Regions from separate parts of the Actinopolymorpha sp. NPDC004070 genome, predicted to be linked through region 1. Evidence: riboswitches for the same ligand, from Rfam matches in the RefSeq annotation. Region 1 holds a riboswitch; each other region holds the start of a gene.

Region 1 (3,267 bases):
GGGCTGGGGCGCTGATTTGCCGGACCGTTACTCTGTGGGCGTGTTCCGACGCCGTACGACAACCGAGGCCCCCGCCGAGACGGCCACCGAGCCGACGCCGTCCACCAAGGTCGCCGGCGCCGGCGGCAAGGGACGCCCCACGCCCAAGCGCCGCGAGGCCGAGCAGGCCCGCAAGACGCGGGTCAGCGCGCCGCGCGACCGCAAGGAGGCGGTCCGCCAGCAGCGGGAGAAGTCACGCTCGGAGCGGGCCAGGATGCAGCAGGCGATGGCCACCGGCGACGAGCGCTACCTCCCGGCGCGGGACAAGGGCCCGGTCCGGAGGTTCGTCCGCGACTACGTCGACTCCCGGCGCACCCCGGCGGAGTACCTCCTGCCGTACTTCCTGGTCATCTTCATCTTCATGACCCTGCCGATGCCGCAGGTGCGGGTGGTGGCGACCTACCTCTGGCTGGTGGCGATCATCATCGTGCCGCTGGACCTGCTCCTGCTGGGGCGGCGGCTGAAGAAGCGGCTGCGCGAGGAGTTCCCCAACGACAGCCACCGCGGCGCGCTGTCGTACGGCATCATGCGGTCGACGCAGATCCGCCGGCTGCGGATGCCCAAGCCGCAGGTCAAGCCCGGCGGGGAGAAGATCTCCGCCTAGCGGTACGACCTTCCCCGCCCGGCGTCCGGCTTCGGGTTCCCGGGCCGGTCTCTCAGTCGGCCGGGTGCAGGCTCATCGGGCCGTAGACCTCGCGCCCGGCTTCGAGCAGTGTCACCTGGTCGACACCGCTTCCGGCGAGTTCGCGCCAGGTTTCGCCGATCCAGCTCTCGGCGTCGCTCTGCGACGGGAACTCGCTGTGGGCGAGCTCGCCGGCGTCCACGGGGTTGCCCTCGGAATCTTCGAGTCGCCACGTCCAGGTCATGAAAGCCGAGCTTAGAGGTTTCCCGGGGGTCGTCGTGGTCAGCTCGGTCGGGCACGGCCGGTGCCGGTCGCGCGGGACCGCACCCGACCCGAACAGGCCCCGCAGAGGTCCCGGCACAGTTCCCTCCCACCGGAGCGCCTCACCGGGTTCCGGACATCTTTGACTTCCCGGGTCGGCCGTGAGAGCGTCCGTCCTGCACGACGTCGTCGGGCGAGACCCACCCAGGTCTCGCACGCAGGGGAAGCCGGTCCGAATCCGGCGCTGACCCGCAACCGTAGGCCGCGTGCCCGCACGTCCGTACGACCTGACTCGACCCGCCGTCGAGCCGGATCGCCGCGAACTCACCGGGTGCCCGCGGCGAGCCGGAGCACCTGCCGACGACGACCGGCTCCACGACACCCGTCGAGGTCTGCGGGCGGAGCGCGGGTCACGCACCCGAGCCCTGCCCTCGTCTGCCGGCGTTCCACGCCGCGCGGCCGGGGGCGTTCTCATGTGTGGTCCCGGTTCCCTTGGCCGTGACCGCACCATGAGAAGAGGACACCGAATGAGGCTCGTTACGAAGGCCGCCAGGCGCTCTGCCGCGGCCTTCCTGTTGACCACCCTGGCGACCGTGCTGGCCGCCGGCCTGCTCGCCACGACCGTCGGCGCGGGGGTCGCGCAGGCGTCCGCGTACCGCTACTGGGGGTTCTTCCAGTGGAAGGACAACACCTGGAAGATGGCCTCGGTCGGACCCGGCTCGGTCACCCCCAAGGACGGCGCCGTCGACGGCTGGCGGTTCGCGGTGTCCGGTGAGAAGTCGCCGCCCCGGCTGCCGCGGGCGGCCGCCGACTTCGGCGCGCTGTGCGGTGACGCCAAGGCGCAGGCCGGCAAGAAGCGGGTGGGGGTCGTCCTCGACTACGGCCTGGCCGACGAGGCGCCCGGCGGGCAACAGCCCGCGAAACCACGGGGCGCGTGCGCGGTCGTGGACTCCAAGGCGACCTCCGCGCAGGTCCTCGCCGCCGTCGCCGACGTCCGCGACCAGAAGAGCATGATCTGCGGGATCGACGGCTTCCCGTCCACCGGCTGCGGCGATCCGGTGAAGAAGGAGCCGGCGGTCGCCTCGCCGGAGCCCACCGTGGCGCTGGCCCTGCCCGCGAGTCACACCGACGCCAAGGCGTCCGGGAAGAAGGCCGGCGCCGGCGAACCCCGCCAAGGTGCCGGCGACCGCGCCGTCGACGCGGGCTCGGGCGGGCTGCCCGTCCTTCCCGTGGTGGCGGTCGTCGTCGTCCTGCTGGGCGGCGGGCTGCTGCTCCTGCGCCGACGGCGGAACGCAGACCAGGGCGCCTGAGCCGATGCGCGCCGTCCACCGTCCCACGCTGCCGCGCACCCTGCACCCGGGTGCGTGGTGGCTGTGGGCGCTCGGCCTGGCGACGGCGGCCAGCCGCACCACCAACCCGCTGCTGCTGGTGCTGGTGCTCGCCGTCGCGGGCTACGTGGTGGCGGCCCGTCGTACGTCCGCGCCGTGGGCACGTTCGTACGCCGCGTTCCTGCGGCTCGGCCTCGTGGTGATCGCGATCCGGGTGGTCTTCCAGTCGCTGTTCGGCGCGGCGGTGACCGGGCGGACGGTGCTGTTCACGCTGCCGCAGGTGCCGCTGCCGGGCTGGCTGGAGGGGATCCGGATCGGTGGCGCGGTGACGGCCGAGGCGCTGGCGTCCGCGGCGTACGACGGACTGCGGCTGGCCGCCGTCCTCGCCTGCATCGGCGCCGCGAACGCGCTGGCCAACCCCAAGCGGCTGCTGGCCGCGATGCCGGGCGCGCTGTACGAGCTCGGCGTGGCCGTGGTGGTGGCGATGACGTTCGCTCCCCAACTGGTCGGGGACGCCGCGCGGGCCCGGTCGGCACGCAGGCTGCGCGGCCGGGCCGACCGGGGGCTGCGCTCGCTGCGGGCCACCGCCGTACCCCTCCTGGAGGGCGCGCTGGAACGCTCCCTGGCGCTGGCGGCGGCGATGGACTCGCGCGGGTACGGCCGGGTGGGCCAGGTGCCGCGGGCCACCCGGGCGACGACCGCGGTGCTCGTCCTCGGCGGGCTTGTCGGCCTCTGCGCGGGTGCCTACGGCCTGCTCGCCGCCGACGGCGGGCCGTTGTTCGGCGTGCCGATGCTGGTGGCCGGTGGCGCCGCCGCGGTGGCCGGGCTGGCGCTGGCCGGGCGGCGGGCCGTGCGCACGCGGTACCGCCCCGACCCGTGGGCACTGCCGGAGTGGCTGGTCGCCGCCAGCGGGGTGGCCGTGGCGGCGGCCTTCACCTGGGCCGCGTCCACCGGCCTACCCGACGTCGTGGTGTCCGCCTCTCCCCTGACCCTGCCCGGCCTGCCGGTGCTGCCCAC
Region 2 (3,267 bases), on a different contig from region 1:
GCAGTCGATCAGCAACGGCTTCGTACGCTCGGGGTCGTCGGCCTTCAGATGGGCCACCAGGTCGGAGGTCTCCACCGTGGTCCAGCCCGGTGGACGGCGCTCACGATGAGTGCGTACCCGCTCGGCCCACTCCGGGTCGTCGGCGGTGGGCCGCGGTCCGGTGGCCAGGTAGGTGACCGGCAAGGACTCCCCAGCCGGACCGACCTTCGCGGCCTGCCCGGCCAGCCGTTCGGCGGTCGTGGACTTGCCCGAGCGCGCGCCGCCCAACACCAGGATCCGCCGTGGCCGCGGGCCGCCCCGCCCGTCCGTGGCCGGGCCCGCGGCCACCTCCTCCAGGGTGGCGACCTCGGTCAGGACGGCGGCGGCGGCCCGGACGACGGGCAGCGCCAGCACCGCGCCGGACCCCTCACCGAGCCGCAGATCCAGGTCGAGAACGGGACGCAACCCCAGCGCCGCCAGCGCCCGCCGGGCCGCCGGCTCGGCGGACACGTGGCCGGCGACGAACGCACCCACCGCGTCGGGAGCGAGCGCCCGGGCGACCAGGGCGGCGGCGCCGGCGGCGATGCCGTCCAGCACCACCGGCACCCGGGCGGCGGCCGCACCCAGCAGGAAGCCTGCCGTTGCGGCGTGCTCGAGGCCGCCGAGCGCGGCGAGGACGCCGAGCGGGTCGGCCGGGTCGGGCCGGTGCAGGTCGAGCGCCCGGCCGACGACGGCGACCTTCGTTGCCCAGGTGGCGTCGTCGATCCCGGTTCCGCGTCCGGTCACCTGCTCCGGCGTACCTCCGGTCAACGCCGCGATCAGCGCCGCCGCGGGAGTGGTGTTGGCGATGCCCATGTCGCCGGTCAGCAGGCACCGGCAGCCGCCGGCCACCAGGTCGGTGGCGACCTCGATGCCGACCTCGACCGCCGCCACCGCCTCGGCCCGGCTCATCGCCGGACGCTCGCTGAGGTCGTCGGTGCCCGGGCGTACCTTGCGGTCCAGCAGTCCGGGCGCCGGCGGGAGATCGGCCGCGACCCCGACGTCGACCACCTGCACCCGGGCGCCCGCCTGCCGGGCGAGCGCGTTGACGACCGCGCCGCCGCACAGGAACGTCGACACCATCGCGGCGGTGATCTCCTGCGGCCACGGCGAGACGCCCTGCCGGTGGACGCCGTGGTCACCGGCGAAGACGGCCAGCCCGGCCGGTTCGGGAAGGGGCGGCGGGCAGGTCCCGGCGATGCCGGCGAGTTGCGCGCCGAGGTCCTCGAGGGCTCCGAGCGCGCCGCGCGGCTTGGCCAGCGCGTCGTGCCGGGCGCGGGCCCTGGCCACCGCGTCGGCGTCCGGTGGACGGACGGCGCGCAGGGTTCGGCCCAGCACCGAGCCGTCGGAGTTGTCGGGGCCGACAGAGTCGGCAGAATTCACGGCAGCCACGAGTAGTCCTTCCACAGGAGTCCGCGCCCTGGATGGTCGTACCGACGAACGGAGTGTCCTGGCTCCCAGATCGTGGCTTCCGCTCCGGCCTTCCCACCGCTCGCGCGGCAGTGGCCCCTGCATGGAGAGGTCGCTTCCTGGTGACAGTGGCGGGACCGCCCCGGACTCGCACCGGGTTCCTCCCTGTCGTCGGCGACCAGAATGGCACATGATCACGAACGGACGAACGGGAGCGAGGCGGCGATGGAGTACACCACACTCGGCGGCACCGGTGCGAGGGTCAGCCGGATCGGGTTCGGCGGGGCGACCCTCGGCCTGACGAACTACCTCGGGCGGTTCGACCCCGACGACGCGCACGACCGGGCGGCGATGTTCGCGGCGATCGAGGTGGCGCTGGAGGGCGGCATCAACTACTACGACACCGCGCCCGGTTACGGCGGCGGCGCGAGCGAGCGGGTGCTCGGGCAGGCGCTGCGCGGGGTGGACTCCAGCGGCGGCCGCCCGTTGTTCGTGGCCACGAAGGTGCCGTACGGAGTGAACGTGCGTACCTCACTGGAGGCCAGCCTGGAACGCCTCGCCCGGCCGTACGTCGACCTGCTGCAGATCCACGGCGACTCGTTCACCACCGAGCAGACCGACGCCATCCTCGCTCCCGGCGGCGTAGCCGAACAGTTACATTCCGTCAAGGCTGAGGGCTTGACCAGGCATGTCGGCTTCACCACCGAGGACAACAACGACTCGGTGTACCGGCTGATCCGCAGCGGCCGGTTCGACACCGTGCAGATCTGTTACAACCTGCTCTTCCAGCATCCGTACGACCCCACCCGGCCGTTCGGCAGCCTGCTCGAGGCCCGCCGGCACGGGCTCGGCAGGGTCACCATGCGCACCACCACCTCGGGGACGTTCCAGCGCTGGCTGGCGATGGTGAATCCCGCCGACACCTTCGACTACTCCAGCGCGCTGGTGCAGTTCGTGCTGTCGAACCCGCACGTCGACGTGGCGCTGGTGGGGATGCGGGACCCGGACGTCGTACGCGCCAACCTCGCCGTCGCCGACGACCTCGCGGGCCGCATCGACCTGGCCGCGCTGCACGAGCGATACGTGTGATGAAGTGACGCCCATGGCAGTCTCGGCGACGCTCGCCATCAACCAGCTCACGGCGGAACGCCTGGCCGCCGGGCGGCCCGTCCTGCCCCTCGGGTTCGGCGAGGCGGGACTTCCCGTGCACCCCGACCTGGTGGCGGCGCTGAGCACGGCCGCGGCTGCCGGAGCGTCCGGCAGTTACGGGCCGGTCGCCGGCGTCCCAGCACTGCGCGAGGCCGCCGCGGGCTACTGGCGTCGGCGGTGCCTGCCGACGACGGCCGCGCAGGTGGTCGCGGGTCCCGGCAGCAAGCCGCTGCTGTACGCCGTACTGCAGGCGAGCGCCGGCGGGGTCGCGCTGCCCCGGCCGAGCTGGGTGAGCTACGCCGCACAGGCCCAGCTCCTCGACCGCGAGGTGCACCACGTGCCGACCCCCGACGGGCAGGGCGGCGTGCCCGACCCCGACCTGCTCGACGCGGCCGCCGCCACCGCGAGGGACGCCGGCCGCCCGATCGGGCTGGTCGTGCTCACTCTGCCCGACAACCCGACGGGGACGCTCGCGGGCAGCGGGACGATCCGCGCCGTCGCCGACGTTGCCCGCCGGCACGACCTGCTGATCGTGTCCGACGAGATCTACCGCGACCTCGTGCACGACCCGGTGCGCGAGTTCCTCAGCCCGGCCGAGCTGGCACCAGAACGCACCGTCGTCACCACCGGCCTGAGCAAGAACCTCGCCCTCGGCGGCTGGCGGATCGGCGTCGCGCGGATGCCGGAGGG
Region 3 (3,267 bases), on a different contig from region 1:
CTCGTCGCGCAGCGCGAGCGCCACCTGCCGGGCGGTCTCGGCCAGCGGCTGGTCGTCGCGTACGAAGGACCAGGCCAGCATGGTGACCGGCCCCGTCAACATTCCCTTGACAGGTCTGCCGGTCCGGGACTGGGCGTACGTGGTCCACTCCACCGTCATCGGCTCCGGCCGGGCCACGTCGGCGTAGAGGATCGGCGGCCGGACGTAGCGGGTGCCGTAGGACTGCACCCAGCCGTGGGACGTGCTGGCGAATCCGGACAGCCTTTCGGCGAAGTACTGCACCATGTCGTTGCGTTCGGGCTCACCGTGGACGAGCACGTCCAGTCCGATGTCCTCCTGCAACGCGATGATCTCGTCGATCTCGCCCCGCATCCGCGCGTCGTAGGTGGCCTGGTCGATCCGGCCGGCTCGCAGGTCGGCCCGCGCCCGGCGGATCCTGGCGGTCTGCGGGAACGAGCCGATCGTGGTCGTCGGCAGCGGGGGCAGCCCGCCGGCCTCGGCCTGCAAGCGGGCGCGGTCGGCGTAGTCGCGCCGGGCAGTGCCCGTGCCCAGGCCGGCCAGCCTGGCCCGGACCCGGCCGTCCACGGTCTCCGCAGGGGTGCCGGTGCCGGCCGAGGCCGCGGAGAGTTCGCGTTCGACCGCGCCGTGGCCCTCGCGCAGGGCGCGGCCGAGCAGGACCACCTCGTCGACCTTCTGGCGGGCGAAGGCGAGCCGGTCGCGCAGCCCGGCGGGCAGGTCCTCCTCGAGGGTGAGATCGAGCGGCACGTGCAGCAACGACGAGGAGGTGCCGACCACCAGGTCCCTGACGGAGCCGAGCAGGGACGCCGCGACGGACATGGCACGGGACAGGTCGGTACGCCAGATGTTGCGGCCGTCGACCAGACCCGCCACCACCGTGCGGTCACCGAGCCCGGCGGCGGCAATCCGGTCCGCGTCGGCGGCTCCGGCCACGAGGTCGAGCGCCAGTCCGTCGATCCGGGTGCCGGCCAGGACGGGCAGTGCCGGGCCGATCGGCCCGAAGTACGTCGCCACCATCAGCTTCGGCCGGTGGGCGGTCGATCCCAGGCGTTCGTACGCCGTCCTCAGCGCGGAGAGTTCGGCTGCGTCACGGTCGGCGGCGAGCACCGGCTCGTCCAGTTGGACCCACTCGACGCCGGCGTCGGCCAGTGCGTCCAGAAGCCCCACGTAGGCGTCCAGCAGAGGCTCGAGCAGGTCGAGCGGGCGGAAGTCCTTCGGTGCGTCAACCGCGGGTTTCGCCAGGAGAAGGAAGCTCAGCGGGCCGAGCAGAACGGGCCGGGTGGTGACGCCGAGCGCGGCCGCCTCCTGGTATTCCGCGACCGGCCGGGACCGCGCACCGGCGGTGCGGAACGTGGTGTCCGGCCCGAGTTCGGGGACGAGGTAGTGGTAGTTGGTGTCGAACCACTTCGTCATCTCCAGCGGCGGCACGCCCTCGGTGCCGCGGGCCATCGCGAAGTACCGGTCCAGCCCCTCCAGCCCGGCGAACCGGCGCGGCACGGCGCCGAACAACTCGGCGTGGTCGAGTACGTGGTCATAGAACGAGAAAGTGTGCGACGGGATGAGATCGACGCCGGCGTCGCGCAGGGTTTCCCACGTGTCGCGGCGCAGGTCGGCGGCGGCCTGGTGCAGTGCCGCGGCGTCGATCCGGCCGGCCCAGTAGTCCTCGGTGGCTCGCTTCAGTTCACGGCGCGCCCCGATCCGGGGGTAGCCGAGGACGGTCGTACGCACGGTTTCCATGGAGTCCTTCCCTCGGGAACTCGGACGGTCCGGGGCGGACGAGGGGAGACGAGGTCGAACGACGGCGGCGTCGTGCCGGTCGCCCGGTCGCCTTCCCACGAGGCCACGGACCACCGCGGGCCGGTCGGCCCACGCACGGATGGCAGGTCTTCGGACTCGTGGGCGTACCGGCCGTCATCTGCCGGTGGTCCTACTGGCCGTCGCTTCCCAGGTGGCTGATGATGCCGCCCAGTGCGATCTCACGGCTGTCGTTCCCACTCACCGCTGCGGGGCAGTCCCGGGCTTGCACCGGGTTCCCTCTTGCCTCACCGGTCCTGGCGAGCGGACCGGCGAACCAACCGCACCGCCGACCTTAGCCCCCCGCCTTCGTGGCGGCGGGACGCCCCGCCACGGGCTGAGCCCCGTGGCGTCCGCCCGGCTTCGGTGGGTGGCCGGAGCCGGTGGGCCGGGTCCGGTCGCGACCGGCCGGGCACGGTCCACCGCGGTGATGTCTCCGGTAGCGTCGTCGCGGATGTACGCGACGGCGACCCCGCTCCCTGTGCGAGCTGTGGTCGCTCGCATCGACGAATGCGTGGAAGGAGTTCCGCGGTGAAGATCACCGGCCTGACGACCTATCTCGTGGCGCCCCGGTGGTGCTTCCTGCGAATCGACACCGACGAGGGTGTGACGGGCTGGGGCGAGCCGATCGTCGAGGGTCGCGCGCACACCGTCGCGGCTGCGGTGGACGAGGCGGCCGACTACCTCGTCGGCCAGGACCCGCTGCGGATCGAGGAGCACTGGCAGGTGCTCAGCAAGGGCAACTTCTACCGCGGCGGCCCAGTCCTTTCCAGTGCGGTCGCCGGGATCGACCAGGCGCTGTGGGACATCGCCGGCAAGGTGCACGGCGTTCCGGTCTACCAACTTCTGGGCGGTCACGTCCGCGACCGGATGCGGGTCTACGGCTGGATCGGCGGTGACCGGCCGGACGTGGTGGCCGACGCGGCGAAGAACATGCAGGACCAGGGCTTCACCGCGATCAAGATGAACGGCGGCGGGGAGATGCGGCGGGTGGACACCGCCGCGCAGTGCCTGGCCCTGGTCGACCGGGTGGCGGCGATCAGGGAGGCATGCGGACCGGACTTCGACATCGCCATCGACTTCCACGGCCGGTTCACGGTGGCCATGGCCCGGCGGACCCTGCCGCTGCTGGAGCCCTACCTGCCGTTCTTCGTCGAGGAGCCCCTCGTCCCGGAGCTGACCGACCAGATCGGCCAGATCTGTTCCTCCACGTCGATCCCGATCGCCACCGGGGAGCGGTTGTACTCCCGGTGGGACTTCAAGGACGTGTTGTCCGCAGGCATCGCGATCGCGCAGCCGGACCTCTCCCACGCGGGCGGGATCTCGGAGGTACGCCGGATCGCCGCACAGGCGGAGGTGTACGACGTCGCTCTGGCGCCGCACTGCCCGCTCGGGCCGATCGCCCTGGCCGCCTCGCTCCAGGTCGACTTCGCCAGCCCCAACGCGCTCATCCAG

The links. A riboswitch is a leader RNA that binds a small molecule or an ion and turns the genes downstream of it on or off. The one in region 1 is predicted to bind cobalamin.
Region 2: it holds a riboswitch for cobalamin, as region 1 does, so the genes downstream of both, cobT (nicotinate-nucleotide--dimethylbenzimidazole phosphoribosyltransferase) here and ABZV93_RS10195 (SCO2322 family protein) in region 1, are expected to answer to the same signal.
Region 3: it holds a riboswitch for cobalamin, as region 1 does, so the genes downstream of both, metE (5-methyltetrahydropteroyltriglutamate--homocysteine S-methyltransferase) here and ABZV93_RS10195 (SCO2322 family protein) in region 1, are expected to answer to the same signal.

Annotation. Positions count from the first base shown of each region.
Region 1 covers NZ_JBEXMJ010000004.1:298,713-301,979, forward strand. The annotation lists gene ABZV93_RS10185 (DUF3043 domain-containing protein) at 41-643, shown strand; gene ABZV93_RS10190 (hypothetical protein) at 696-905, opposite strand; cobalamin riboswitch at 1,142-1,278, shown strand; gene ABZV93_RS10195 (SCO2322 family protein) at 1,450-2,232, shown strand; gene ABZV93_RS10200 (energy-coupling factor transporter transmembrane component T) at 2,237-3,267, shown strand, end outside.
Region 2 covers NZ_JBEXMJ010000001.1:271,801-275,067, forward strand. The annotation lists gene cobT (nicotinate-nucleotide--dimethylbenzimidazole phosphoribosyltransferase) at 1-1,410, opposite strand, end outside; cobalamin riboswitch at 1,441-1,636, opposite strand; gene ABZV93_RS01230 (aldo/keto reductase) at 1,654-2,517, shown strand; gene ABZV93_RS01235 (pyridoxal phosphate-dependent aminotransferase) at 2,531-3,267, shown strand, end outside.
Region 3 covers NZ_JBEXMJ010000001.1:516,054-519,320, forward strand. The annotation lists gene metE (5-methyltetrahydropteroyltriglutamate--homocysteine S-methyltransferase) at 1-1,755, opposite strand, end outside; cobalamin riboswitch at 1,879-2,109, opposite strand; gene dgoD (galactonate dehydratase) at 2,344-3,267, shown strand, end outside.